Regions from separate parts of the Streptococcus porcorum genome, predicted to be linked through region 2. Evidence: predicted binding sites of a transcription regulator. Region 2 holds the regulator's gene; each other region holds the start of a gene.
The links. The regulator Rex, encoded in region 2, represses fermentation and respiration genes when NADH is low (regulators of the CRP and FNR family bind a similar motif). The targets are predictions, from matches to a motif close to TTGTGAANTANTTCACAA.
Positions count from the first base shown of each region.

Region 1: the regulator Rex is predicted to act here: its motif matches at 911-928, upstream of adhE (bifunctional acetaldehyde-CoA/alcohol dehydrogenase).
Region 3: the regulator Rex is predicted to act here: its motif matches at 1,548-1,565, upstream of adhP (alcohol dehydrogenase AdhP).

Region 1 covers NZ_JBRUDG010000014.1:22,574-24,850, reverse strand. Annotated here, with positions in the region: gene ACVRWY_RS05240 (acyltransferase family protein) at 1-746, shown strand, start outside; gene adhE (bifunctional acetaldehyde-CoA/alcohol dehydrogenase) at 956-2,277, shown strand, end outside.
Region 2 covers NZ_JBRUDG010000038.1:10,526-12,802, forward strand. Annotated here, with positions in the region: gene guaA (glutamine-hydrolyzing GMP synthase) at 1-361, shown strand, start outside; gene ACVRWY_RS08445 (redox-sensing transcriptional repressor Rex) at 752-1,390, shown strand; gene ACVRWY_RS08450 (gamma-glutamyl-gamma-aminobutyrate hydrolase family protein) at 1,400-2,095, shown strand; gene radC (RadC family protein) at 2,097-2,277, opposite strand, start outside.
Region 3 covers NZ_JBRUDG010000005.1:63,988-66,264, forward strand. Annotated here, with positions in the region: gene guaC (GMP reductase) at 1-189, opposite strand, end outside; gene adhP (alcohol dehydrogenase AdhP) at 425-1,450, opposite strand; gene ACVRWY_RS02380 (hypothetical protein) at 1,745-2,277, shown strand, end outside.

The DNA.
Region 1 (2,277 bases), on a different contig from region 2:
CTTCTCATTTGTTCCGATGGGACTTTGATCTCAGACCTTATAGCAAATGGATTTACACTAGCTTTGCAGCTCTCGGTGTTTTGATGCTCTTTTTAACGACTGTTTCTCCAAAAATGGGAGAATTTGAGACCAATCTCTTAGTGAGCTCACTTAACCAATCAAATGATCAAATGCGCCAGACGCGTAATTTAGCGGATAAGGAAAATATTGGTAAAACAGGTAGTCAAGTCTTGATTATTGGAGACTCTGTTGCCCTCAGCTCAAGCGGTGCTCTTAGCCAATACCTTCCAAATGCTCAGCAAGACTCTGCGGTGAGTCGTAATTTCGATTTGGCATTTGATATCTTTGAAAATCATATCAAAAATGAGACCCTTCCAGAAACAGTGGTAATCGCCGTTGGGGTTAATTCGGTTTATGATTATAAAGATGATACCCAGCAGTTCATCGATGCTTTACCTAAAGGGCACCACTTAGTCTTTGTGACCCCTTATAATGGTAAGGAAAATCAGGCGGCTGTTAAAGAAGCGCGTGATTATGAGTTGACATTAGCCAAGAAATACAACTACATCACGATAGCAGATTGGTATAAAGTAGCAGTTGATCATCCTGAAATTTGGCCTGGCACAGATGGCGTGCATTATAAAGATAACGGCTCAGATGATTCAGAAGGTGGCAAGCTTTATGCGCAAACCCTACAAGCTGCCTTGAAAAAAGCAGCAAAAGCTCCAGCAAAAGGTGAAAAATAACATCTCTTCTAGAGCTTTGAGCTAAAATGTTTTAAAATAAACGATTGAGACTAGGTTCATCAACCTAGTCTCATTTTTTACCGTTAAAAATAGGAAAATTACAAAAATTTACATGAAAGGGTTTACAAATCTAATCCAGTAAGCTATAATAGAAAACGTAACAAATGTGAAAGATTTAACAAACTTGTTGAATCACTTTGGAGGAAAATATGGCTGATAAAACTGTAAGTAAAGAAGAAAAAGCACTTGAAGCACAAGCGCATGTCGATACTCTAGTGAAAAAAGGTCTTGTTGCCCTAGAGGAGATGCGAAAACTTAATCAAGAACAAGTAGATTATATCGTTGCAAAAGCCTCAGTGGCAGCCCTAGATGCCCATGGTGTTTTAGCAATGCATGCTTATGAGGAAACAGGTCGTGGTGTTTTCGAGGACAAGGCAACTAAAAACCTCTTTGCCTGCGAGCATGTGGTGAATAATATGCGCCATACTAAAACAGTTGGTGTCATCGAAGAAGATGATGTAACAGGATTAACATTGATTGCAGAGCCTGTAGGAGTTATCTGTGGGATTACACCAACTACTAACCCAACCTCAACGGCAATCTTTAAATCATTGATTTCTCTCAAAACACGTAACCCTATTGTATTTGCCTTCCATCCCTCAGCTCAAGAGTCATCAGCACATGCTGCTCGTATTGTGCGTGATGCGGCCATTGCTGCAGGAGCTCCTGAAAACTGTATCCAGTGGATTGAAAAACCTTCAATGGAAGCAACCGTGGCTTTGATGAACCATGATGGAATTGCTACGATTCTTGCTACAGGTGGTAATGCCATGGTACGCGCAGCTTACTCATGTGGTAAGCCAGCTCTTGGTGTGGGTGCAGGTAACGTTCCAGCCTATGTTGAAAAGTCTGCTAACGTTCGTCAGGCAGCTCATGATATTGTCATGTCTAAATCATTTGATAATGGGATGGTCTGTGCCTCAGAGCAAGCTGTGATTGTTGATAAAGAAATCTATGATGACTTTGTCAAAGAGTTTAAATCCTATCACACTTACTTTGTTAATAAAAAAGAAAAAGCTCTCCTAGAAGAATTTTGCTTTGGAGCTAAAGCCAACGGTAAAAATTGTGCAGAAGCTAAATTAAATCCAAACATCGTCGGAAAACCAGCGACTTGGATTGCAGAACAAGCAGGCTTCTCAGTTCCTGAAGGCACAAATATCCTAGCAGCAGAATGTAAGGAAGTTGGTATCAATGAACCGTTGACACGCGAGAAATTGTCACCAGTAATTGCTGTCTTGAAATCAGATTCTCGTGAAGATGGTCTTGAAAAAGCGCGTCTCATGGTTGAGTTTGATGGTTTAGGTCACTCTGCAGCTATCCATACAGAAGATGCAGCTTTAGCCAAAGAATTTGGAACTTTGGTTCGTGCCATTCGTGTGATTTGGAATTCACCATCTACCTTCGGTGGTATTGGTGATGTTTACAACTCATTCTTACCATCATTAACACTTGGCTGTGGTTCTTATGGCCG
Region 2 (2,277 bases):
AGGGCTTGCCATTCGCGTAATGGGAGAAATTACAGAAGAAAAACTAGAGACCGTTCGTGAATCTGATGCTATCTTGCGTGAAGAAATTGCAAAAGCAGGTCTTGATCGTGACATCTGGCAATACTTCACAGTTAATACCGGTGTACGTTCCGTTGGCGTTATGGGAGATGGTCGTACCTATGATTATACTATCGCTATCCGTGCCATTACTTCTATCGATGGTATGACAGCTGATTTTGCTCGTATTCCATGGGATGTCCTACAAAAAATCTCAGTTCGTATCGTAAACGAAGTTGATCACGTTAACCGTATCGTCTATGATATCACAAGTAAGCCACCAGCAACTGTTGAGTGGGAATAGAGTTAAGTTAACAGACATAAAATCCTTAGAAAGCAGTATTTCTAAGGATTTTTGTTTGATATCGAATTAAACAGACTATGTTTTATCAACTGCGTTGAGATCTCTTTTTTATTGAACAGATTACATTGATCAAACTTCAAAAAGAAATGTAAATAGAGACAAAAATTGTATCATAACACTGATTGTCGCACCTCCACTAACGAACTTAGTTTGGAGGTGAATTTTTACTAATCCTCACTATGGTTATTCTAGTACTTGTATCTAAGTCACTTTTTGACTTCTAGATAGGGGTATCAAGAACATCTGATGGTTTTATATTATCAAAAATTGTTGTTATTTTCACAAACTTTCTGTTACAATGGTAAATGAAGGTATGAGGAGGTTATTTATATGAGCTTATTAGAAAGAAATATCCCAAAAGCCACTGCCAAACGTCTGTCGCTTTATTATCGTGCTTTTAAGCGTTTTAATGCAGAAAATATTGAAAAAGCCAATTCAAAACAAATTGCAGAAGCAATTGGGATTGACTCAGCGACAGTTCGACGAGACTTTTCTTATTTTGGAGAACTTGGTCGTCGTGGTTTTGGCTATGATGTCAAAAAGCTGATGAATTTTTTTGCTGATATTTTAAATGACCACTCCTTAACCAATGTTGCACTGATTGGCGTGGGAAATATTGGAAAAGCTCTGCTTCATTACCGTTTTCATGAGCGTAATAAGATGAAAATTACCATGGCATTTGATACTGATGATAATGAGCTAGTTGGCACAAAGTCTCCTGATGGTATTCCAATTTATGCCATTTCAACCATCAAAGACCATCTTGCAAAAGATGAGATTACTACTGCTATTCTTACAGTCCCTAGTCTCAAAGCTCAAGAAGTTGCTGATATTTTAGTCGAGGCTGGTATCCAAGGAATACTGTGTTTCTCACCTGTTCATCTATCAGTTCCTCGACATGTGGTTGTGCAATATGTTGACTTAACCAGTCAACTGCAAACCCTACTATATTTTATGAATCAAGATTAAGGAGCCATTATGTCAAAACCTATTATTGGAATATCAGGTAATGAAAGACCAAATTATAAGTATCCCGATATTATGTGGTCTTATACTCCTACTAATTATGTCCAAGCTGTTCAAGCCTCAGGTGGTGTCCCGCTTATTATCCCTGTTGGTGATCCCAAATGCGCTAAAGACTATATTTCTATGGTGGATAAACTGATTTTAACAGGTGGACAAAATGTAGATCTTGTTTTTTATGGCGAAGAAAAAGATACTAGCGATGATGATTTTCATCGTGATCGTGATTTATTTGAATTTGCCTTAGTAGATGAAGCTATTAAACAAAGAAAGCCGATTTTTTCTGTCTGCCGCGGAACGCAATTGATGAATATCGCCTTGGCTGGTTCGTTAAATCAAGATATCGAAAACCATTGGCAAGATGCACCATCTGATTACCTTAGTCAGCAAATGATTGTGTCAGATGATAGTGTCCTTCTTCCGATTTATGGAAAATCTAGCCAGATTAACTCCTTTCATCATCAGAGTATTAAGGAATTATCTCCTTTGTTAAGGGTGGTTGCTTACGACCCTAAAGATGATACCATTGAAGCTGTTGAATCTATCCATCCTGATATTCGATTTTTGGGTGTTCAATGGCATCCAGAGTTGCTCCATGAAAGCAGAGAGGAAGATCGTAGCTTGTTTGACTTTATTGTCAATGAGTTTTAAGCTAACTACAATAATCCGTTTCTTCTCGAAAGCTATAATAGTTCTTTTTCCCAATAATCAAGTGGTCTAAAAGCACAATTCCCATGTCCTCACAAGATCGCTTGAGTTTTTTTGTAAATTCTTCATCTTGAAAGCTAGGTTGGATAGCACCTGAGGGATGGTTATGAACGATAATCAAAGAG
Region 3 (2,277 bases), on a different contig from region 2:
GTCTTTCGCAAGTAACTCAGCTACATCTTCATCTAAAATAGTTTGCATATTTGCTGGAACTACGGGTAATCTAAAACTATGATTCCCTAATGTCACACTTGTATCTGCCTCTGAACGGCTGTTAATAATACACTTATTTGGAATAAGTTGGACATCTTCATAGTCAAAAACTCGAAATTCATTAAGCATAGTTTGTCTCCTTGAGTAAAAAATGACCTTCCTATGCGTAACCGCATCGCTAGGCAGTCTCACCACTGCCCTTCCGTTAACCTATATTATCTAAAATTTTCTAAAAAATCAAAATTTTTATCTCCTTTTTAAAATAATGTTCGTAAATAACGAACATTATTTTAAAAAGAGGCTAGATTTCTATCTAACCTCCAAAGTAATAGTCAATTCATTTACTATTTTCAAAAAATCTCTTTCAGACTGTTTCCCCTGTAAAATCTAAAACCATGCGCCCTTGAATAGTTCCAGCTGCCATTTCAGAAAATACAGCTGGTGCATCATCAACTGGACGTTTTTGCACAACTGGCACAACCAGACCCTCTGCACCAAATTGGAAAGCTTCTTCCAAATCTTTTCTGGTACCAACAAGTGATCCAATAACCTGAATACCATCAAGGACTGTTTTAACAATGCTAAGCTCCATGTATTCAGACGGTAAGCCGACTGCTACTACTTTTCCACCTGCTCGAACACTATCAACTGCCTGATTAAAAGCAACTTTTGAAACAGCTGTCACACAAGCTGAATGGCATCCTCCAGTTTTTTCCTGTATTAAGGCCGTAACATCTTCAACCTTATTAGCATTAATAATGATATCTGCACCAACTTCTTTAGCTAGTTCCAGCTTATCATCATTAACATCAATGGCCACAACATGAGCATTAAATACTTTCTTAGCATATTGAACAGCAAGATTTCCTAGGCCTCCGACTCCAAACACAGCAATCCATTGCCCTGGAGCCGCACCACCTTCTTTGATGGCTTTATAAGTAGTTACACCTGCACAAGTGATGGAACTAGCTTGAGCTGGATCCAAGCCTTCTGGAACTTTTACAGCATAATCCGCTGTTACCACTACATACTCAGACATTCCTCCATCAACACTATATCCAGCATTTTTAACGCTTCGACAGAGGGTTTCACGACCAGTAGTACAGTACTCACAGTAGCCACATCCTTCAAAGAACCAAGCGATTGAGACCCGATCTCCCACTTTCAAAGAAGTGACATCATCAGCAATTTCTGTTACAACACCGATACCTTCATGGCCTAAAATTCTACCTGGAACTTTTCCAAAATCACCATTAGCTACATGCAAGTCAGTATGGCAGACACCACAATATTCTACTTTTACTAAGGCTTGCCCTTCTCCAACCTGTGGTAAGGCATGATCTACTACTTCTACACCATTTGCTTCTTGATTAACAACAACTGCTTTCATAATTATTCCTCCAATACGATTTGAAAAGCACATGTGTTTTTTATTTTGTAATCGTTTACATTTTCATTATAATACTTTCAAAAATATTGTCAAGTTTTTGTGAAAATTATATCAAATTTATTTTTTAATCATTGGACTGATTTCTCTTCAAATCTCCCCTACTGTTATCAAGAGGGATTTCTTGGACAAAACTAAGTATTTAGAGTTAAAACTACTCAAATAAAATCATTTTTTTCATAGAGACTGCTAGACAGCTTTTTTGATTTTTCTTTCTAAAAAGGCTATCATTTCAGTATGAAAATTTTTATAGTTGAAAACCAATTACACGCTCTTCAAGCATTTATTGAAAAAAATTTTTCCTTTCTCTTTGATTTTACTACTGGTCAACAATGCCATAATCAGGATTTTGACGGATATCTCATTCTAACTCATTCTAAAACTCCTTTAATAGCAGAATTTCCAATTGATAAAACAATGGTCATCTGCTTGGGAGAGGACACAGTACTCCCTTATCAATTTGTTCTTCATTTTAAAAAGTGGGAAATCGAGAAAAACGGCTTTCCATCTGGAGAAGATTATCACATTTTGTCACAAGGACTTATGCAATTTTTTCTCAGCTTAAATAAAAAAATAGAGCTTCCTTTTGACATTACCACCTTCTCTAAAGATGGAAAAGTAATAAAACAATCTGATACTAAAGCTGATAGCTACTCTTCTTTTTTTGTAAAAGAGGACAGACTTTCACCTAAATTACTAGCTTCTTTATCCAAAGGACAGCCTCATTTTTTTCATAGCCCTGGTTTTGACGACAAACAATATATTGTTGA